Regions from separate parts of the Chryseobacterium sp. FR054 genome, predicted to be linked through region 1. Evidence: riboswitches for the same ligand, from Rfam matches in the RefSeq annotation. Region 1 holds a riboswitch; the other holds the start of a gene.
What was found. Region 1 has a riboswitch for S-adenosylmethionine ahead of AC106S_RS21565 (SusC/RagA family TonB-linked outer membrane protein). Riboswitches for the same ligand answer to the same signal wherever they lie in the genome.
Positions count from the first base shown of each region.

Region 2: linked by a shared signal. The riboswitch ahead of AC106S_RS20815 (alpha/beta fold hydrolase) and the one ahead of AC106S_RS21565 (SusC/RagA family TonB-linked outer membrane protein) in region 1 are both predicted to bind S-adenosylmethionine.

Region 1 is NZ_JBXDSA010000006.1:163,903-175,282, reverse strand. It holds gene bshC (bacillithiol biosynthesis cysteine-adding enzyme BshC) at 1-1,285, shown strand, start outside; gene AC106S_RS21590 (LysM peptidoglycan-binding domain-containing protein) at 1,324-3,252, shown strand; gene fabD (ACP S-malonyltransferase) at 3,323-4,198, shown strand; gene AC106S_RS21580 (GYDIA family GHMP kinase) at 4,210-5,112, shown strand; gene pckA (phosphoenolpyruvate carboxykinase (ATP)) at 5,243-6,859, shown strand; gene AC106S_RS21570 (type II 3-dehydroquinate dehydratase) at 7,171-7,578, opposite strand; SAM riboswitch class I at 7,823-7,920, shown strand; gene AC106S_RS21565 (SusC/RagA family TonB-linked outer membrane protein) at 8,004-10,919, shown strand; gene AC106S_RS21560 (RagB/SusD family nutrient uptake outer membrane protein) at 10,937-11,380, shown strand, end outside.
Region 2 is NZ_JBXDSA010000006.1:6,687-18,066, forward strand. It holds gene metF (methylenetetrahydrofolate reductase [NAD(P)H]) at 1-334, opposite strand, end outside; gene metH (methionine synthase) at 402-3,059, opposite strand; gene AC106S_RS20795 (fatty acid desaturase family protein) at 3,066-4,157, opposite strand; gene AC106S_RS20800 (homocysteine S-methyltransferase family protein) at 4,241-5,251, opposite strand; gene AC106S_RS20805 (O-succinylhomoserine sulfhydrylase) at 5,324-6,484, opposite strand; gene AC106S_RS20810 (ACT domain-containing protein) at 6,774-8,312, opposite strand; gene AC106S_RS20815 (alpha/beta fold hydrolase) at 8,317-9,255, opposite strand; SAM riboswitch class I at 9,314-9,421, opposite strand; gene AC106S_RS20820 (MGH1-like glycoside hydrolase domain-containing protein) at 9,613-11,380, shown strand, end outside.

The DNA of each region.
Region 1 (11,380 bases):
AGGCCCCGTTTTCTTTATCTACAAGATTTTGCAGACGATTAAAACCTGTACCTGGCTGAAGGAAAACTTCCCCGACTTCAATTTTGTTCCGGTATACTGGATGGCCTCGGAAGACCACGATTTTGCTGAGATCAATCATTTCAAAACAGAGAATAACTACTACGAGATCAACGAAAAATCCGGAGGGGCGGTAGGCCGGATAAAGATCAGCGATACCTTTTTTATCTCAGAATTTGAGAAAGAATTCAAAGATTCTGTTTTTGGAACAGAACTGATCCTGATGTTGAAAGAAGCCTATAAAACAGGTAATACGCTTACCCAGGCAATTAAAACCCTCGTCAACCGTCTCTTTTCCGAATTCGGACTGCTGATGATAGACGGAGATTCCGGAGCGCTCAAAACACAGGTCAGAGATATTTTTAAAGAAGAATTGCTTCATTTCAGCCTTTACAGCAATTCAAAGGAAAAAGTAGACTATCTGACAGAGAAATATGGCAAAGTCCAGGTTAATCCCAGGGAAATAAACCTGTTCTATCTTTCAGAAACCAGAGACAGAATAGATTTTGACGGCAAAGTTTACAGAATCGTAGATACAGATATTCAGTTTACCCGGGAAGAAATCTTGGCTGAACTGGAAAACTGTCCTGAAAAATTCAGCCCTAATGCTCTCATGCGTCCTGTTTATCAGGAAAAAGTGCTCCCCAATCTGGCCTATATAGGAGGAAATGCAGAAATCATGTACTGGCTTGAACTCAAAGATTACTTTTCAGCAGTCAGTATACCGTTTCCTGTTTTGATTCCAAGAAACTCAATGCTCTTTCTCAAGGAAAAAACATTAGGAAAAATTGAACGGCTGAATCTTAAAATCGAAGAATTTTTCGGAAACTTTACCGATATTACCAGGCAGAAAATTTTAGAGGATAGTAATGTTTTAAAATTGCTGGAAGAAAAAGAAATGCTTCTGGAAAAAGGATTCTCAGAATTGAAAGCTGTTGCCGAAACTACGGAGAAATCTTTTGGAAATATGGTGAAAGCAGAAGAAGTGAGACAGCTGAAATCTTTCAGAAGAATGAAAAAAAGACTTCTTCATGCTGAAAAGATAAAACAGAAGGAACTGCTGGAAAGACTGGAAAACCTGTTTTTAGACGTACATCCATCGAAGACCTGGCAGGAGAGAGTCTGTAATTTCAGCGTATTCTTTTCAGATTATGGGTATGCATGGCTTGAAAATTGTTTGGAAGAAATGGTGGTTCAAGAATCCAAATTAATAATTGTTGCCATTTAATTTTAAAGGAGTATTTTTGTAAATTATAAGTATCTGATATGATAAAGAGGTTTTTTATTCTGTCCGGTTTATGTATGGTTTTGGGTGTCTCTGCCCAGAATTCACACACCGTTGCCAAAGGAGATAATCCTTACAATATTGCTAAAAAGTACGGGATAACTGTAGAGGAATTATTAAAGTTGAATCCTAAACACAAAGACGGAAAGCTGGCTATCGGTGATGTTCTTACGGTGAAAGCTGAAAAACAGACTGCCCCGGTATCCAAACCTGCATTCGTTGAAAAACCTGCACCCAATTTTGGAAAACCGGTAGGTAAAATTGTATTACAGCCTAAACAGACCGTCTACGGAATTACAAAACAGTACCGTATATCCGAAACAGACCTTCGGAAGCTGAATCCTGATCTGGATTCTCACACAAAGATCGGTGATGAGATTGTACTGCCCCTTGAAAGTATTAAAAAATATGGCGGCGGACAGCAGACTGTGCCTGCCACTAAGCCAGCCGAAACATCCGTTGAAAAGCCGGCGGCCACGGGATCATCCGATCAGGGAACTTATGTCATTCAGGCCAAAGATAATTATTACAGAATTTCAAAACAGTTTGGTATCAGCCAGCAGGAGCTTTTTGCTATAAATCCGGGATTGGAGGCAAAAGGTCTGAAACCCGGTGAAACCATCAACATTAAAAAATCAAATACGGAAACCCCTTCTGAAGCGGTAAATCCGAAAGCAAAAATAGACTCAGGAAACGAAAGATCTTCAGCCGGATCTGTTGCCGCAGCAGGTGATGATTACGTTACCTATACCGTTCTGCAGGGAGATACCGTTTTCTCCATCGTCAATAAGTTCGGAATCTCAATTGACGAGCTTATTGCGCTTAATCCCGACCTTTCTCACGGGCTGAAAGCAGGAATGGTTTTAAAGATAAAAAAACAGGACCCCGCTTACGTAAAGAAAAACGGAGATGCACTAAGCGTCGTGTTAATGCTTCCATTCGGGTACAGTACCAATGAAACCCAGTACAGGGGAATGGCTGTGGATTTCCTTACCGGTGCTAAACTAGCTATTGAGAGAAATGCAAGAGGAGGGCAGAAACTGGATATCAAAATTGTGGATTCCGGAAATGAAGCATCATTCAAAAACTCAATGACGCAGATCAACCCGGATAATACCGACCTGATTATTGGCCCGTTCTTTAAATCCAATGTGATTGATGTACTCAACTTTACCAAAAATCAGAAAATTCCTGTTGTGGCACCATTTGCCAATTCACCGGAATTATATAATTACAGCAACCTGATCATCGTGGAAACCAATGACCAGACTTATGCTGATAAGATCGTAGAAGAAGTAAAATCTGTTTATTCAGATCAGAAAATATACGTAGTGGCCGATAACAAAAAAGAAATGGCAGACTACATTAAAGGCGGTTTGGAGAAAGCCGTTAAAAATCCGAATATCATCATTGTAAATTCACCGGCAGACATCCAGTTGGATCAGAATATGATGACAGGGCAGTCTGCTCCGGTTATTGCTATTCTGGCAAGTAACAGTGATACGGCAGGAGATGCGTTTGCAGCTAAAATGATCGGTCTTTCCAAAGAAGTTCAGGGCGTAAAAGCATTCAGTATGTATTACTCTCCGGTTTTCGAAAAGAAAGTTGATGAACTGAGCCAGGCAAGCCTTGTATATCTGATGGACAGAAAGATCAATACCGATGGGAATTTTGAGAAGGAAATTCTTGCCGCCTACAAAACAAAATACTGCAAAACCCCTCCTAAATATGCTGTCATAGGTTTTGATGTAGTGAATGATATGCTGACAAGAGAAAACAGAAAAGGAGAGATCTTTAAGCAGATGAATAAAGTACAGACCCAGCTGGCTACCAAATTTGAGTTTGTAAAATCTAAAGCCAACGGAGCTTATGTAAATACAGGTTATCGTGTAATAAGATTGGTACCATAAATGATTTATGTTTCTTTAACAGAATTATTTTAACATTATATTTATATTTGCATAATATTTAATTCAATACATGAAAGCACTTGTATTTCCTGGGCAGGGTTCTCAGTTTGTCGGAATGGGAAAAGAATTGTATGATTCCAGAAAAGATATCAAAGACCTGATGGAATCAGCCAATGAAATCTTAGGTTTCGATATTCTTTCCATTATGTTTAACGGAACAGATGGAGATCTTAAAAAAACAGAGGTTACCCAGCCTTCTATATTTATACATTCAGTAGCTGCCTTGAAAGCAGTAAACGGTCTTGGAGCTGAAATGGTTGCAGGACATTCCTTAGGAGAATTTTCAGCATTGGTTGCCAACGGAGTTCTCTCTTTTGACGACGGTCTTAAACTGGTTTCCGAAAGGGCTAAGGCAATGCAGGAAGCCTGTGATGCCAATCCAAGCTCTATGGCTGCTATTTTAGGCCTTGAAGATGCTAAAGTTGAAGAAATCTGTGCACAGATCAGTGGTATTGTGGTGCCTGCTAATTACAACTGTCCGGGACAGCTGGTTATTTCAGGAGAAACTCCGGCAGTAGAAGAAGCCTGTGCAAAACTGAAAGAAGCAGGAGCAAAAAGAGCACTTCTTCTTCCTGTAAACGGAGCGTTCCACTCACCTTTGATGCAGCCGGCGCAGGAAAGACTGGCAGCAGCTATCGAAAAAACTAAATTCAGAAAAGCAACTATTCCGGTTTACCAGAATATTACCACTACGGCAATTACCAATCCTGATGAGATCAAGCAGAATCTTATTGCTCAGCTTACGGGACCTGTAAAATGGACTCAGTCCGTTCAGAATATGATCAAAGACGGGGCTTCCAATTTTGTAGAAGTTGGTCCCGGAAAAACCCTTCAGGGACTGATCAAGAAAATTGATGCGTCTGTGGAAGTGGCTTCAGCAATCTAAATAAAAACAATATGGGCGAAATATTTTCACCGGGAAAGCTTATGCTTACTTCAGAATATTTCGCAATAGACGGAGCTCTTGTCTTAGCAGTACCAACACGGCTCGGACAAGAGCTTTCTTTTAAAGAAAGGCATGATGGAAATTCCCTTATTATCTGGGAAGCCTACCATCAGAATAAATTATGGCTGAAAGCAGTTATCAGCTATAAAAACTGGCAGATTCTTGAAACTAACCTGCCATCCGCCGCTGAATTTATCCTCAAAACACTGAAAAATGTTCAGCAGCTTTCGGAGACCCGGTTCAAAAACAATTCTTCCTATGATCTGAAGACCAATCTTCAGTTTCCCGCAGATTACGGATTGGGAAGCAGTTCAACCTTAATGAATAACCTCGCCGAATGGTCCGGCATCGATCCTTTTCATCTAAACAGTATCAGTCTTGGCGGAAGCGGATATGATATTGCCGTAGCCAAAGAAAGATCAGCAGTACTTTTTAAAAATAAACCTGAAATCTGGTACGAAAAAGCAGATTTTAACCCTTCATTCAAAAATGAGCTTATTTTTATCCACTTAAATCAGAAGCAGGACAGCCGGGAAGGGATTAACCTTTACAAATCAAAAATAAAGTCTCCGGAACTTATTGAAGAATTTTCGGATTTAACAAAAAAAGTTTTATTATGCAGTGAATTGGAAATGTTTTCTGAAATCATGATGCTGCATGAGCAGAAAATTTCAGATTTCATTGAAATTCCCACAGTTAAGGATAAATTTTTCACCGATTGCCCGGTTTTTGTTAAAAGTCTGGGTGCATGGGGCGGAGATTTTGTAATGAGCACCAAATTTGAAGGCTTTAAGGACTATTTTTGGGGAAAAGGTTTTACCCGTGTTTTTGAATGGTCTGAAATAATAAATTAATAATCAGCAGGTTATAATCCTGTTTTTTTATTTGTCATTCTGACTTATATCATTATATTTAAACCACCTTTAACAAATAATTAATATTAATTTTGTTGAACCCAATAAAGAAATAGAAAATATAAGTAAAATGAAACACGCTAAAATCATCCAGGATTTAGAGAAATTAGGGATTAAAGGAAATTACGAGGTGGTATATAACCCTTCTTACGAGGAATTATACCAGGCTGAAGTGTCTCCTGAAAATCAGGGCTTTGAGAAAGCTGAGCTTACGGAATCTGGTGCAGTATCAGTAAAAACAGGAATTTTCACAGGTCGTTCACCTAAAGACAGATATATTGTTCAGGATGATGTTACGAGAGATACGATTTTCTGGGACGGAAAAGTAAACCTTCCTACAACAGCGGAAATTTTTGACTCTTGTAAAGGATTAGTGCTGAACCAGCTTGCCGAAGCTAAGAAAATCTATGTTGTTGATGCTTTCTGCGGAACCAATGCAGATACAAGACTGAAAGTAAGGTTCATCGTTGAAGTAGCGTGGCAGGCCCATTTCGTTACGAATATGTTCATCCGTCCTTCCCACTACGAGCTTGAGAACTTCGGAGAACCTGATTTCACTGTTATCAACGGTTCCAAAACAACCAACCCGAACTGGGAAGCTCAGGGATTACACTCAGAAAACTTCATCATGTTCAATCTTACAGAAAAACTTCAGATCATTGGAGGTACCTGGTACGGAGGTGAAATGAAGAAAGGTATGTTTGCTATGATGAACTATTATCTTCCTTTAAAAGGAATGGCTTCTATGCACTGTTCCGCGAACGTTGGTGAAGAAGGGGATGTAGCTCTTTTCTTCGGCCTTTCAGGAACAGGTAAAACCACTTTATCTGCTGACCCTAAAAGATATCTTATCGGTGACGACGAACACGGCTGGGATCACAACGGAGTATTCAACTACGAAGGTGGTTGCTATGCTAAAGTAATCGATCTTTCCGAAGAAAAAGAACCGGATATTTTCAGAGCAATCAAAAGAGATGCGCTATTGGAAAATGTAGTCATAAACAACGGTGTTGCTGACTATAAAGACGGATCTATCACTGAAAATACAAGAGTATCTTATCCAATTTATCATATCAATAAAATTGTTCTTCCTTCAAAAGCAGGACATGCTAAAAAGATCGTTTATCTTTCCGCAGATGCGTTCGGAGTACTTCCTCCGGTTTCCATCTTGGATGATAACCAGGCACAGTACCACTTCCTTTGCGGATATACTTCCAAGTTAGCCGGAACAGAAAGAGGAATTACTGAACCTCAGCCGTCTTTCTCTCCTGCATTCGGAGAAGCATTCCTTACCCTTCACCCGACCATGTATTCTAAAACACTGATCGGAAAAATGAAAGAACACGGAGCAAAAGCTTATCTGGTAAACACTGGATGGAACGGAACAGGAAACAGAATCTCTCTGAAGGATACAAGAGCAATTATTGATGCGATCATTGATGGATCTATTGATAATGCGCCTAAAACAAGAGTTCCGGTCATGAACCTTGAAATTCCTACACAGCTTCCAAATGTTTCCGAAGGTATCCTTGATCCTAGAGAAACATACAGCAATGCTTCCGAGTGGGAAACAAAAGCAAAAGACCTTGCTGCAAGATATATCAAAAACTTTGAGCAGTACTGTGATACTGAAGAAGGAAGAAAACTGATTGCTTCAGGACCTCAATTGCAAGAACAGACTATCTAACTAATCAGATATTGTACAAATACAGAGCCTCATCACAGATGGGGCTTTTTACATTATAAGTGGGTTGGAAAACGCAAGAGACGCAAAAGACTTTAAATTATTATATTGTTTTTAAGGCGCAGGAAAATCAAAAATTTTCAGCAAGTTTATATGAAATAGGCGGTATCAATTTTATCGGAGATAAAATCATTGCACCTTATTAATGCAGCATAAAAATGTTTTTGCGACTTTGCGTACACCAACATTATGCACTTAATCTAAAAAAATCTGCATTATCTGCAGAATCAGCGGGCGAAATATTACATCCGGAATTATTTTAAACTAAGGATAGCTAACCGATATCCATCCATTCCGAATCCGGATAAAACCGCATCACAATTGGCCGCAGTTACAGATTTCTGGCGGAATTCCTCACGTTTGTATATATTGCTGATATGCACTTCGGTTTTCGGCTTCCTGATATTCTTTAAACAGTCTGCAATAGCATAAGAATAGTGTGTGTAGGCACCCGGATTGATGATTAATGCTTCAAAATCATCTCTTTGCAGCCTGTTGATAATTTCTCCTTCAGTATTAGACTGATAATAGTCCAGTTCATGAGCAGGGAACTCATTTTTAAGTTCTGTAAAGCAGGTTTCCATAGAGATATTTCCATAAATCTCCGGTTCTCTTGTGCCCAGCAGGTTCAGATTGGGTCCGTTGACAATTAAAATTTTCATTCTATAAATTTAGAAAGATTAGTTCAGCTGATGAAGCGTTTTCTTTCTTAATCTCAGTTTTTTATTCATTGAGATATTCATAATGATATTTATCATGTTTGTATAATTGATAATGATGTAATGCTTTGGTGTAGCGTATTTTAATTAAAAATTAACTTAATTTTTGAAAAATTTTCATTAAAAATTTATAAGTCTACTTGTTTTGTAGACTAATTGTTTTTAGATTTGCACTCATATTTCGATCGGCTTATAAAGAAAGATGGAGGGAACTGACCCTGTGAAATCTTAACAACCTGCCCCGGTGCAAGGTGTTACATTCAGCCTTTAAAGGAAAAATAAGCATTTGGTTAATCGTATTTATCGATGCCCTTTGCTGACTTTTCTGCAAAGGGCAAATTTTTAATATATGATAAACAAAATTGATTATGATTGCTAAAAAATTAATTAATTCTAAAGCCTGGATTCCTCCTGTTGCTGTATTTTTCCTGGGAATTGCCAGTGTAAACGCGCAGGAAACCAAACTGAAAAAAGATACGATCCGCGAAAAAGAAATTGATGAAGTCGTGGTGGTGGCTTATGGGAAGGCAAAAAGAAACAGCTATACAGGATCCGTAGCTACCATTTCCAGTGATAAAATCAACAACAGACCTGTTACCAATATTACAAAGGCACTGGAAGGACAGGTCCCGGGAATTCAGGCGGCAAGTGCTTCAGGACAACCGGGTTCCACGGCTTCCATCAGAATACGGGGAATCGGTTCCGTAAGTGCTTCCAGTGATCCGCTTTTTGTGGTAGACGGAATTCCTTTTGACGGAAACATCAATTCTATCAGTCCGAATGATATTGAATCCATCAGTGTACTTAAAGATGCTACGGCAAGTGCTTTGTATGGTTCAAGGGGTGCAAATGGAATCATCATCATTACCACCAAATCCGGTAAAAAAGGAGAAGCAAAGATCAATTTCAATATCAGCCAGGGATTTTCCGGAAGAGCGGTTAAGGATTACGAACAGGTGCGTACAGATCAGTATTTCCAGTTGTACTGGGAGGCATTGAGAAACGGGTATAAATCTGATAAAATCTCTTTACAGCAGGCTGCACAGATGGCTTCGGACAATCTGGTTTCCTCTTTGGGGATCAATCCGTACGGGCCGGGATATCCGAATCCGGTAGGAACAGACGGTAAACTTATTCCGGGAGCAAAAGCTTTGTGGAATGACGACTGGAGAGACGTGCTTCAGAGAATGGCCTCCAGGAATCAGGTTGATTTCGATGTCAGCGGGGGAAGTGATAAAAGTAATTATTTCTTTTCACTGGGGTATCTGGATGATAAAGGAATTGCCATTGAATCCGGGTTTAAGAAATACAGCACACGTTTAAAACTCAATTCGGAAGTAAAAAAATGGCTGAATGTAGGGGTGAATTTAAGCTATACCAACAGTATTCAGCAGGCTCCTACCTCTTCGGATTCCAAAGCGAGCAATGTAATCCAGGCCGCAAGATCTGTCCCTTCTTTTTATCCGTACTATGAAAGAAATCCGGACGGAAGTTACAGACTGAATGCAGCCGGAGACAGGATTTTCGATTTTGGAAAATACAGGCCGAGTAATGCGCTTCAGAACCAGAACCTCGCAGCCACACTGCCTTTGGATAAAAATGAAAACAGGGAAGATAACTTTTCAGGAAAAGGGTTCCTTGATTTCACTTTCCTGCCTGAGCTGAAATTTAAATCAAGCTTCTCCGCAGACCTGGTGAACTATAACGGACATTATTACACCAATCCGATCCTGGGACAGGGGACCGAAACCGGAGGTTCGGTGAGCCGTTCCAATTCCAGAACATTCTCCTATACCACAAGTAATATTCTGACGTATGATAAAAAATTCGGACAGCATCATATCAATATCCTGGCAGGACAGGAGTTTTATAAATATGATTACCAGACGATTTCCGGGTCCAGAAGCCAGTTTTCTCTCCCATATTACTATGAGCCGGGTGCAGCAGCTTTGTTGGGAAGTTTTACAGGAAAGAGTGATAAGCTGACGCTGTTAAGTTTCCTGGGAAAGGCTGAATACGATTTTAAAAATACCTATTTTCTTTCAGCATCAGCAAGAACAGACGGTTCATCCCGTTTTTACGGAGATAACAGATGGGGGAAATTCTGGTCGGTAGGAGCTTCATGGAAAGCTTCCAACGAAGACTTTATTAAAGATCTGAACTTCTTTAACCAGCTGACTTTACGGGCAAGTTACGGAGGCCAGGGAAATGATAAACTGGGCACACTGTATGCCTATCAGGAATTATATAAATTTTACAATAACCTCGGCGAACCGGGAACCGTATTGAATAAAACAGCAACCAATGACGTAAAATGGGAAACCAATCTTAATTTCAATGCAGGACTTGAATTTGCCATCCTCAACAACAGGATCAAAGGAAATATAGAATATTTTAAACGGAAGAGCCAGGACCTTTTATTCAATATGCCGACAGCTCCTTCACTGGGGATCAGTGATTTTCCGGCTAATATCGGAACGATACAGAATACCGGGTTTGAATTTTCACTTTTCACAACCCCCATCAAAAATGATGATTTTGAATGGAATGTAGATGTAAATCTGAGTACCCTGAAGAATAAGATCCTTAAACTTCCTAAAGGAACCGTTATCAGCGGAACAAAACGCATGCAGGAGGGTGGGTCTATCTATGATTTCTTTATCCAGGAATGGAAAGGGGTAGATCCGGCTACCGGAAAACCTTTATGGAGATATATTTATCAGGATGAAAACGGAAATACAATAGACGGAACGACTTCGGAATACGGAAAAGCAACCAAAACCCCACAGGGATCTGCATTGCCAAAATTAACGGGGGGAATTACCACCAGTATTGCTTATAAGAACTTTGATTTTTCTGCCCTGCTTTCTTTCAGCTTAGGAGGAAAAATCCTGGATACGGATTATACATCCCTGATGAGCAACGGAAGTGCCGGCGGACGGGCCTGGAGCGCCGAAATGCTGAACAGGTGGACTCCGGATAACCCTTATACGGACGTACCTTCTCTAAGCACCACAACAAATAACTGGAATTCAAGCTCGTCCAGATTCCTGTACTCCGGATCATATGCAAGACTTAAAAACGTAAATCTGGGCTATACACTTCCTTCAGATTATTTTGAAAAACTGGGACTGAAGAAATTCAGGATTTATATTCAGGCAGAAAACCTGCTGACATTCTACAAGCATAAAGGACTGGATCCTGAACAGGCATTGGACGGAACCACTTATTTCAGGTATCCGGCCATGAGAACGGTAACTTTCGGACTTCAGGCAACGCTTTAACCCTTAAAATTGAAACAATGAAAAAATTAAAATATTTATCTTTTGCCCTTATCGCTATATGGTCTCTTACCAGCTGCGAAAATGAACTGGAAACAGCTCCTACGGATCAGGCCAGTGGTGAAGAAGTTTTTAAAACCGCCGAAAGTGCAGAAACCGTAATTAACGGAACCTGGGCTAAATTCAATGACGACGGAACAACTTATGCGAACATCGGGTACTCAACGGTACTCAGAACAAGTGATGCAATGGGAAGTGATGTAGCTGTACTGACCAATAAATACGGGTTTCCTACGGCCTATGCTTTTGCTGAAATGGTGAACAGCACGGCAGGCCGCCCGCAGTTTATCTGGACAATGCTGTATTCCACGATCAACAATATGAATAATGTGATCGCCCGTATTGACGGAACGGAAGGAAGCCAGGCCAAAAAAGATCAGGTGAAAGGTCAGGCTAAAGCACTT
Region 2 (11,380 bases), 160 kb from region 1:
CAACGAGAAGGTATTCTGTCTCTTCTTTGGTAAATCCTCCACACAGCAGATGGGGAACGGTATCCACATTGTATTTGTGCTGAATGGCAGCACAGATTCCCAAAGTTCCCGGCCGCATTCTTGTAATACGGCGTTCCATCAGCCCATTTCCTTTATCGATATAAATATATTCTTCTCTGGAAGTCGTTACATCAATGAAAGGCGGTTTGAATTCCATTAAGGGATCTATATTGGTGTAGAGGTCTTCGATCCCGATTCCTTTCTGGGGTGGAACAACTTCGAGGGAGAATAAAGTTTTTCCATTTGCATTTTTTATATGATCTGTTATCTTCATTTTTCTTTTCAGTTATTTTTGCTGTTTCCGGCTTACGGTTTATATTTTTAACTAACCGGCAATTGTATTAAGCTAAATTGGGGGACAGCCATTTTTTTGCATTTTCTATGCTACAACCTCTTCTTACGGCATAGTCTGCCAGCTGATCTTCCGTAATTTTTCCGAGACCGAAATATTTGGCATGCGGACTTCCGAAATAGTATCCTGAAACGGAAGCCGTAGGAAACATTGCCAGGCTTTCGGTAAGAAAAACGCCTGTATTTTCTTCCACTTTTAAAAGATCCCAGATCGTTTTCTTCTCCAGATGGTCGGGGCAGGCAGGATATCCGGGGGCAGGGCGGATCCCTTTATACTTTTCTGCGATCAGGTCTTCATTGCTCAGATCTTCCTGAATAGCATATCCCCAGTATTCCGTTCTTACTTTTTTGTGTAAAAATTCGGCGTAGGCTTCTGCGAACCTGTCGGCAAGTGCTTTTACCATGATCGCATTATAATCGTCGTTGGCTTTTTCATATTCTTCCGCCAGTTCATCGGTTCCAAAACCTGTGGTTACACAGAATGCGCCCATATAATCTGTCTTTCCTGTATTTTGTGGGGCGATGAAATCACTTAATGCCAGATATTCTTTTCCTTTTGATCTCTGGGCCTGTTGTCTCAGGGTTAAAAATCTGGCCTGTTCGTTATTGTTTTCATCAAAAATCAGAATATCATCGGTTTCGTTGGAGTTGGCCTTAAAAATCCCAAAGACTGCTTTTGCTGTTAACAGTTTTTCATCCAGAATTCTATTTAAAATAATCTGTGCATCCTGGAACAGTTCCTTAGCCTGTACTCCCACTACCTCATCTTCTAAAATATCCGGATATTTACCGTGAAGATCCCAGCTTCTGAAGAATGGAGACCAGTCGATGAAAGGTAATAATTCTCTCAAATCCTGATTTTCGATTACGGTAATACCTAAATTATTCGGTGTAAAAATTTCTTCGTTTTCCCAATCAATGGTAAAATGACTGTCTCTTGCTTCCTCAATGGAAACGTAATCTTTATCGACCTGTCTGTTCAGGAACTTCTCTCTGAAGTCTGAATAGTCGTTCTTCAGATCAGAAACATATTCTTTATTTCTGTCTCCCAATAATGAGCTCACCACGTTGACAGCTCTTGAGGCATCATTGACGTGAACGACTGCATTTTTATATTTTAAATCTATTTTCACAGCAGTATGTGCCTTTGAGGTGGTAGCACCACCGATGAGTAAAGGGAAATCCAGATTCTGTCTTTCTAATTCGGAAGCGATGTATACCATTTCATCCAGGCTTGGTGTAATCAGCCCGCTTAACCCGATCACATCTACTTTTTCTTCAATGGCTGTCTGAATAATCTTTTCGGCAGGCACCATGACTCCGAGATCCACAATTTCATAATTGTTGCAGCCCAATACCACACTTACAATATTTTTTCCGATATCATGAACATCTCCTTTTACGGTAGCCATCAGAATTTTACCATTGGCTGGTCTTGTACTGTCTTTTTCGGCCTCGATGAATGGCTGCAGATAAGCAACTGCCTTTTTCATTACCCGTGCTGATTTTACGACCTGGGGAAGGAACATTTTTCCGCTTCCGAACAGATCACCAACAACTCCCATTCCGGTCATCAGATTGATTTCAATAACATGGAGGGGTTTTTCTGCCTGCTGTCTGGCTTCTTCCACATCTTCTTCAATGAAACGGTCGATTCCTTTAACCAAAGCATGCGTAATTCTCTCCTGCAGCGGATGCGTTCTCCATTCAAGGTCTTCTGTTTTTTCTTTTTTTACCGATTTATGTTTTTCGGAATAATCCAGAAGTCTTTCTGTGGCATCTTCTCTTCTGTCGAGGATTACATCTTCTACCAGTTCCAGCAATTCTTTGTTGATTTCATCATAAACTTCCAGCATCGCGGGATTTACGATACCGATATTCATTCCTGCCTGAATTGCATGATAAAGGAATACGGAGTGCATCGCTTCTCTTACGGTATCATTTCCACGGAAGGAAAAGGAAACATTACTTACTCCTCCACTCACTGAAGCGTAAGGCAGATTTTGTCTTACCCATCTTGTAGCTTCAATAAAATCGAGTGCATTTTTTCTGTGTTCTTCCATTCCGGTGGCTACCGGGAAAATATTTAAGTCGAAAATAATATCTTCCGCCGGAAATCCTACCTGATTAACAAGAATGTCATAAGATCTTTTTGAAATTTCAATTCTCCGTTCCAGATTATCTGCCTGTCCTACCTCATCAAATGCCATTACGATAACTGCTGCACCATATCTTTTAATTGCTTTAGCCTGTTTGATGAATTCTTCTTCTCCTCCTTTCAGACTGATGGAGTTTACTACGCATTTTCCCTGTGCAACCTGAAGTCCGGCTTCAAGGATTTCCCATTTGGAAGAGTCTACCATAATCGGGATTCTTGCAATATCCGGTTCCGAGGCGATCAGATTAAGAAATTTAATCATGGATGCTTTTCCGTCGATGAGTCCGTCATCGAAATTCACATCAAGGATCTGTGCCCCTCCTTCTACCTGATGGCGGGCAATATCGAGTGCTTCAGAGAATTTCTCCTCTTTGATCAGTCTTAAAAATTTTTTGGAACCGGCCACATTGGTTCTTTCACCAACATTGATGAAGTTGCTTTCCGGTGTTATGATAAGAGGCTCAAGGCCTGATAATCTTAAATATTTCATTAATTTTTATTCTTCTAAAATATAGTAGGCGTTGTTTGCATTCTGCTTCAACAGGTCTACATGTTTGCCTAATGCTTTAAAAATCGGAAACCTTTTATAGGTCAGATCATGTTCTTTTGCAAAAGCCTCAATCTCTTCTGTTATTTCGTTATAATACATATAACTGTAATTGGGAAAGAGATGATGGGCGACATGGAAGTTAAAATTTCCCAGTACATTTCTCACCAGCCAGTTATTTTCTTTCAGGTCATTGGTGACCTCCAACTGATGACGGAGCCAGCTGAAAGGAAGTCCGTTTTTCTGATCCAGTTTCGGAAAGGCATTGTCCGGAAGCGGATGCAGGGGCAATAATACAAACAGTGCGAAAATACTTGCGGCCATTACCTGCAGAAACCATGCTCCCAAAGCCAAACCTACTGATACTTTAAAGAACATGATAGGAACTGCAATCTGATAAAAGAAGTAAAACAGCTTGTAACTCACCATTTTTATTTTTTCTGTGGCCGGAATAGAGCCCTGTGTTTTCAGAATTACTCTTTCTTTATCAAAAAAGTCTCTGAAATCCCTGATAAACATCCAGTTGAAGAGATAAAGCGGATATACCAGAAAGAAAAACCTGTGCTGGTATTTCTGAACTCCTTTTGCCTTGATCCACGGAACGATTAGCAATAAACCGCTCTGCTCGATATCGGTATCCCATCCGTCCACATTCGGATAGGCATGATGACTTGCAATATGTCTTTTTTTCCAGATGTATGAATTGGCTCCTACAAAATCAAACAGATGCAATACCAGTGAATTGAGTTTTTTGCTTTTGTAGATATTATTATGGGCGGCTTCATGAATTAAATTCAGATAGATCAGAACTAAGGAAATTCCCATTAAGATAAAACCTGAAATATAGATCCAGGGTTTATCTGCATTGAATACAGCAAAAAGGTACAGCCCAAAATAGATCAAAGGCAGTACTACCGCTTTGATCTTAATATAGATATCCCGGTTCTCCGGAATGGCTTCTACTCTTTGGTTCACTTTCTTTCTCAGTTCATTAAATAGTTTGGCATCTTCTGAATCTTTTAGGTAACCCGGCTTTTCCATTATATTAAATTTTGTGGTTTATTTAAAGATAATATTTATAACCTAGCCTCCATTCCTTGTTTTAATTTAAAAAATCTATTAAATCAAACAACTTTCTTCAATTTCCTTGGCGGATATTCTGCCACCAGCTCTGCAATTGCTTTGATATGATCGGGAGTTGTTCCACAGCATCCTCCTATAATATTGATTAATCCTTTTTCTGTATATTCTCTGATCTGGCGGGCCATATCTTCCGGTGTTTCGTCATATTTCCCGAAAGCATTCGGGAGTCCTGCATTGGGATAGGCCGAGACATAGAATTCTGAATTATGAGCCAGTGTTTCCAGGTAAGGTGTCAGCTGGTCGGCTCCCAGTGCACAATTGAATCCTACGCTCAACAGGTTCAGGTGTGATACTGAAATCAGGAATGCATCTGCCGTCTGACCGCTCAGTGTTCTCCCGGAAGCATCAGTAATCGTTCCTGAAACCATGATCGGGATTTCAATATTTCTTTCTTCCTGAATCTCGTCAATTGCAAATAATGCGGCTTTTGCATTCAGGGTATCGAAAATGGTTTCTACCAGCAGAATATCCGAACCTCCGTCCAGCAAGGCTTCACACTGCTGTTTATAGGCTAGTCTAAGCTCTTCAAAAGTAATTGCCCTGTAACCGGGATCATTCACATCCGGGCTTAAGCTTGCCGTTCTGTTGGTAGGACCAATGGATCCTGCAACAAATCTTGGTTTATCAGGATTACGGGCGGTAAATTCATCACATACTCTTCTGGCAATTTTTGCTGATTCATAATTAAGATCATATACCAGTTCTTCCATATGATAATCTGCCATTGCAATGGTTGTTCCGGAGAAGGTATTGGTTTCAATAATATCTGCTCCTGCTTCCAGGTATTTTCTGTGTACTTCTTCAATGGCCTGAGGCTGTGTAAGGGAAAGAAGGTCATTGTTTCCTTTTACAGGATGTTCCCAGTCTCTGAAACGTTCTCCACGATAGTCTTCTTCTTCGAATCTGTACCGCTGAAGCATGGTTCCCATAGCTCCGTCGAGAATTAATATTCTTTCGGATAGGGCTTTATATAATTGTTCTGAATTTTTCATATTTTTTTGATAGAGCATAGGATTGCGTCCTATGCTTTGTTAAATCGCCCCTTCGGGGCTCTGTTTATTGAATTAGTCTAATGCCTGCTTTAGATCTGCGATAATATCATCTACGTATTCCAGACCTACTGAACAGCGTACCAGGCCTGCGGTGATTCCCACTTCGTTCCGTTCTTCATCTGTCAGTTTTGAGTGAGTGGTTGATGCAGGGTGTGTTACGATCGTTCTTGTATCACCAAGATTGGCAGAAAGAGAGCACATTTTTATCTTATCCAGGAAGTTTCTTCCTCCCTCAATTCCTCCTTTAATTTCAAACGCTACGATATTTCCGCCCAGCTTCATCTGTTTTTTTGCAATTTCATAGCTTGGGTGAGATGGCAGGAAAGGATATTTTACTAATTCTACATTGGGGTGGCTTTCTAAAAACGCTGCCACTTTCAATGCATTCTCACAATGTTTTTCTACGCGGATCGCCAATGTTTCCAAACTTTTTGACAATACCCATGCATTGAAAGGTGACATTGCCGGCCCTGTATTTCTTGCAAAAAGATAGATTTCCCTGATCAGATCTTCTCTCCCTACTGCTACACCCCCTAATACTCTTCCCTGTCCGTCAATCAGCTTCGTTGCAGAATGTACAACAATATCTGCACCATATTTGACAGGCTGCTGAAGGTAAGGTGTTGCAAAACAATTATCTACAATGAAAATCAGATTGTGTTTTTTGGCAATCTGTCCGAAGAATTCGAGATCAAGAATCTCAATAGCCGGATTGGTAGGGGTTTCAAGGTACAGGATCTTTGTATTAGGCTGTATGTACTGTTCTACATTTTCTGCATCTTCTGCTTTAAAATAGGTGGTCTCGATATTCCATTTCGGGAAATACTTTGTAAACAATGTGTGAGTAGATCCGAAAACAGACTGACAGCTTACAATATGGTCTCCCGCGTTCAGCAAGGCTGCAAATGTGGAGTATATAGCTGCCATTCCTGTTGCGAATGCATATCCTGCTTCTGCACCTTCCATTTTAGTGATCTTTTCTGTGAATTCGCTGACGTTAGGGTTCGAGAAACGGCTATATAGGTTTTTTGGTTTTTCTTCGGCAAAGCTCGCTCTCATATCTTCCGCATCCTGAAAAATAAAGCTGGATGTAAGGTATAACGGCGTGGAATGTTCATCAAACTGGGACCTTTCGGTCTGGGTTCTTATGGCTGATGTTTCGAAATTCTCCATATAGTTTTAATTTTGGTCGTGTAGCACGAATGGTGCTGCATTATATATATTGGGATTGTTTGACAATTTTAATAATTTGGGTAATTTTGATAGATAGGACTGCGTTCTATCCTGGGCTAAATCGTCCCTTCGGGACTCTTCCTGGTAATTAATATATCGGTTATAGCAGTGTAATAATGGATGATAACAAAACTCTGCATTTGGCTCAAAATAACTACAACGGTAACGATCATTATATTGGTAAACTGTTACATTGCTACATTGTTACATTGATCTATTATTACATTAATTATTTGGTTTCACTTACTCTTAAAATATCTCCGAAGACACCTCTTGCGGTTACCTGTGCTCCGGCTCCGGCCCCCATGATGACGATAGGATTTTCGCCATAGCTTTCTGTGTAGATTTCGAAGATGGAATCTGAGCCTTTTAACTGTCCCAATGCTGAAGTGGCAGGAACAGAGATCAGTTTTACATCCAATTCGCCTTTATCTTTCTGCAGGTCACCGTGCAAATCACCGACATATCTCAATACATGGCCGGGTTCCTGATTTTCTTTGATCTTCTGATATTCTTCATCCAGTTCGTCAAGTCTCGAAAGGAATTCTGTTTTTGAAACTGAAAGTAAGCTTTCCGGCACCAGGTTCTGAATACTGATATCTTCAAATTCGTTGATTAAATCTAATTCTCTTGCCAAGATCAGTAGTTTTCTTGCTACATCATTTCCTGATAAATCTTCTCTCGGGTCCGGTTCTGTGTAACCTTTTTCCAACGCTTCGCTGATAATTGTTGAAAACTTATCGTTTCTCAAAGAAAAATTATTAAAGACGTAGCTCAGTGTTCCGGAGAATACTCCTTTTATTCTTGTGATATTTTCTCCTGAAAGGTGCAGCAGCTTGATGGTATCAATTAATGGAAGGCCTGCCCCTACATTGGTTTCGTACAGATAACGTCTGTTGTTTTTGCTTAACGTATATCTTAGTTTACGGTATTCTTCGATGGGAAGGGTATTGAATATTTTATTGGAAGAAACCAGATCGAAACCGTTTTCAGCAAGGGTATGATAGTTTTTAACGAAATCCTTACTTGCTGTATTATCCACAACAATAAGGTTCTCCAGCTGGTTTTCTCTGGAAAAACTGATCAGCTCCTGAACGTCTGACGAATGTTCTGCGGCAAGGACCTCATCTCTCCAGTTCGAATCAAAACCTTTTTTATTGAAAGCTATTTTCTTTGAGTTGGCAACAGCAACTACTTTAAGATCTATTTTTTTGCGTCTTTTAATTTCATCTGAAGATTCCAGAACCTGTTCTATCAGGGTTTTCCCAACGTTACCGTGACCAATAATTGCCAGATGAACGGTCTTTGGTTTTTTGAATATTTCAGATTCTATAATATTTTTGGTTTTTTCATCCTGTGAAGAAGTTACGACAATGTTCACCCTATTTTCGCCTGCCACCTGATTTAAAAGTAACGGAAAGACGTTGTTTCTCGCCAGTTCTGCAAAGACCTTGTTGAAGTCTTCCGCTACAAATCCTATTACAGAAACGTTATTGATACTATAAATCTGTGAGACTTTTCCTGATTTTCTTTCTGCTTCAAATTCATCGATAAGGCAGGCTACTGCTTTTTCAGCATCACTTTCGTGAACAAGAATAGAAATCCCGTTTTCTATGGCTTGCTGAGAGATTACGCCTACACTGATGCGTGCTAAGGTAAGCGCTTTAAAAATTCGTCCGTCAATTCCTATTTCTCCCAGGAAATCTTCTCCTTCAAATTTGACGATTGATCTGTTTTTTAAAAATTTTATTTCGTTAGCATTTTTCATTTCTCTATAAAATGTTTTTAATGATATTATTTAATTGTTGATATTCCATCAGGAAGGCATCGTGCCCGTGTATAGACCGGATCTCGTGATAAGAAATATTCTTCTTTGTCTTTTTTAAATTTTCAAAGCACGTCCGGATTTCGGAAGCTGGAAAGAAGAGGTCTGTATCTACGGAGATCATGTGCATTCGTGCCTGTATTTTCTCCAGTGCGGTTTCATCTGCATTAATATTCATCAGTAAATGATTCATCAGTTTATAAGCTTTTAAACTAAATCTTTCGTTTAATACATTCCCATGATATATTAACCAATCTTCTGATTTCAGTCTTTGTTTTTCCTGATCATAGTGGTTTTGAAATCTGCTGTTCAATGACTGTGGAGTTCTGTAACACAACATGGCATGAATTCTTGCTTTTTGTAAAGGTTCATCCTGGCTGTTCAATAAGAATTTCTGGACGAGGCACTGTGCATGAAGCCAGTCGTGGGTTCTGTAATCGCAGGCTATGGGAATACATATTTCTGCCAGCTCAGGCCGCTTGGCAAGCATTTCCCAGGCAATTCCTCCACCAAGTGAACCTCCGATAATGGCATATAGTTTTCTGATCTGTAAAGCTTCCAGCCCTTTCAGGAATATATTGGCTATATCTGATGGTGTAAAGTCTTCATAATCGTCAATTAAAAAATCATCATATCCGTTTCCGGGAATATTGAAGCACAGAACAGTATACTGACGGGTATCAACCACCTGATTTTCTCCTACCAGCTGTTTCCACCAGCCTTTTTCACCGGATACATCTGAGTTTCCGGTAAGGGCATGATTGATAAGAATAATCGGGGCTGTAAACAGGTCTTTCCCGAAGATCTGATAGGTCAGCGGGATGTTGTATTCTTTTTGGGAATATGTCTGATACGAAAGATTAATATAGTTTAGTTCTGTTTTCAATTCTATTATTTTAATACAATTGAAAATGCCACAGGAAATGGCTGAAAAGAACTTCAGTAAGTTATCTGTCCAAAATAATCTTGGTAGAACGTAGCACCTTCTCTGCTTGCGCAAAGGGTTGCTAAGGTTTCATCGGGTCTAATCCCTCAACCTTTCTTGATAACATTTTCAATATTTGAATGATCGAATGGTGCAAAGGTAGTTCTTTTCTTTTAAATATTTAAAAAAATTTTATTTAATATTAAAAAAGCCTATAAACAGAAGAGTTTCAGGGATGTGTTAAGGATTGTTCAGATGAAAAAAATTGGAATTATTTTTCAAAAAAACTACCTTCGTGCTGAAAAAAAATGATGAGATATGACTGTTGAAAAGGAAAGATTACAAAATATACAATGGAAAAACTGGGGTCCATACGTAAGCAACCGGCAATGGGGAAATGTACGGGAAGATTATAGCCCTAACGGAAATGCCTGGAATTTCACCAACCATGACAATGCCGAAAGCTATGCTTACCGGTGGGGGGAAGAAGGTATTGCCGGAATTTCTGATGTAAAGCAGCTTTTCTGTTTTGCATTTTCTTTCTGGAATAAGAAAGATAAGATCGTTAAGGAACGTTTTTTCGGGCTGAGTAATCCTCAGGGAAATCACGGGGAGGATATTAAGGAAATTTTTTATTACCTGGACAATACGCCTACTCACAGCTATATGAAGATGGTGTATAAGTACCCGATCAATGCGTTTCCGTATGATGAGCTTGTTACAGAGAACGGAAGACGCAGTAAGAAGGAGCCGGAATATGAAATTTTTGATACGGGAATCTTTGATAATGATGAGTATTTTGATATTTTTATTGAATACTGTAAGGCTGATCACAATAATATTCTTGCGAGGGTAACGGTTTGTAACAGAAGCCGGCATGCTGCCCCGATTGTAATAATGCCTACCGCCTGGTTCAGAAATAACTGGAAATGGGGCTATAATACCTACAAAGGCCAGTTGAATGCATCCGGTGACGGATCTATTGATATTGGGCACGACAGTATTTCAATTAAAAAGTTTTATTCAAGAAATACGGATGCACAGAGTGTTTTCTGTGATAATGAAACCAACACTTCCAAACTGTATGGCGCTCCTCATGCTGAAAATACCTATTTTAAAGATGGCATTAATGATTTTGTTATCTATGGAAGCAATACTGTAAATCCGGAAAAGAAGGGAACCAAAGCTTCTTTTTTAATTGATGAAATCATCGAAGCGGGAAAGTCCAAAACTTTTGACTTCAGACTGTGTCCGGAGGAAACGGATGAACCTTTTGAATTATTTGATGAAATTTTCAATACAAGGATTGCGGAAACCCATGAATTTTATAATGAAATTCAGAATGATACCACTGATGAAGATGAAAGAAATGTACAGAGACAGGCTTTTGCCGGGCTTTTATGGAACAAGCAGTTTTATCATTACAACATCGGAAAGTGGCTGAAAGGTGATCCCAATTTTGATGCTCCGAGAAATTTTAATGAATATGTAAGGAATACGGAGTGGAATCATCTTCACAATAAGGATATTATTTCGATGCCTGATAAATGGGAATATCCGTGGTATGCAACCTGGGATCTGGCGTTTCACTGTGTTCCGTTTTCTATTATCGATGCTGAGTTTGCAAAAGGACAGCTTCTTCTGCTTACGAAGGAATGGTATATGCATCCGAACGGGCAGCTTCCTGCCTACGAATGGAATATGAGTGATGTAAATCCCCCGGTACATGCCTGGTCCTGTTTCAGGGTTTTCAAAATTGATGAAAAACAAAACGGCAAACCCGATCTTTTATTCCTTGAGAAGGTATTCCAGAAACTGCTCCTTAATTTTACCTGGTGGGTAAACCGGAAGGATAAAAGCGGGAATAATATTTTCGGGGGTGGATTTCTGGGACTTGATAATATCGGAGCTTTCGACAGAAATATGGAACTGAAAGACGGTCAGCATCTTGAGCAGGCGGACGGAACAAGCTGGATGGCGATGTATGCGCTGAATATGATGCGGATTGCGATGGAACTTGCCCAATATTACCAGGTTTATGAAGATATGGCCATTAAATTTTTTGAACATTATCTGTATATCGCTG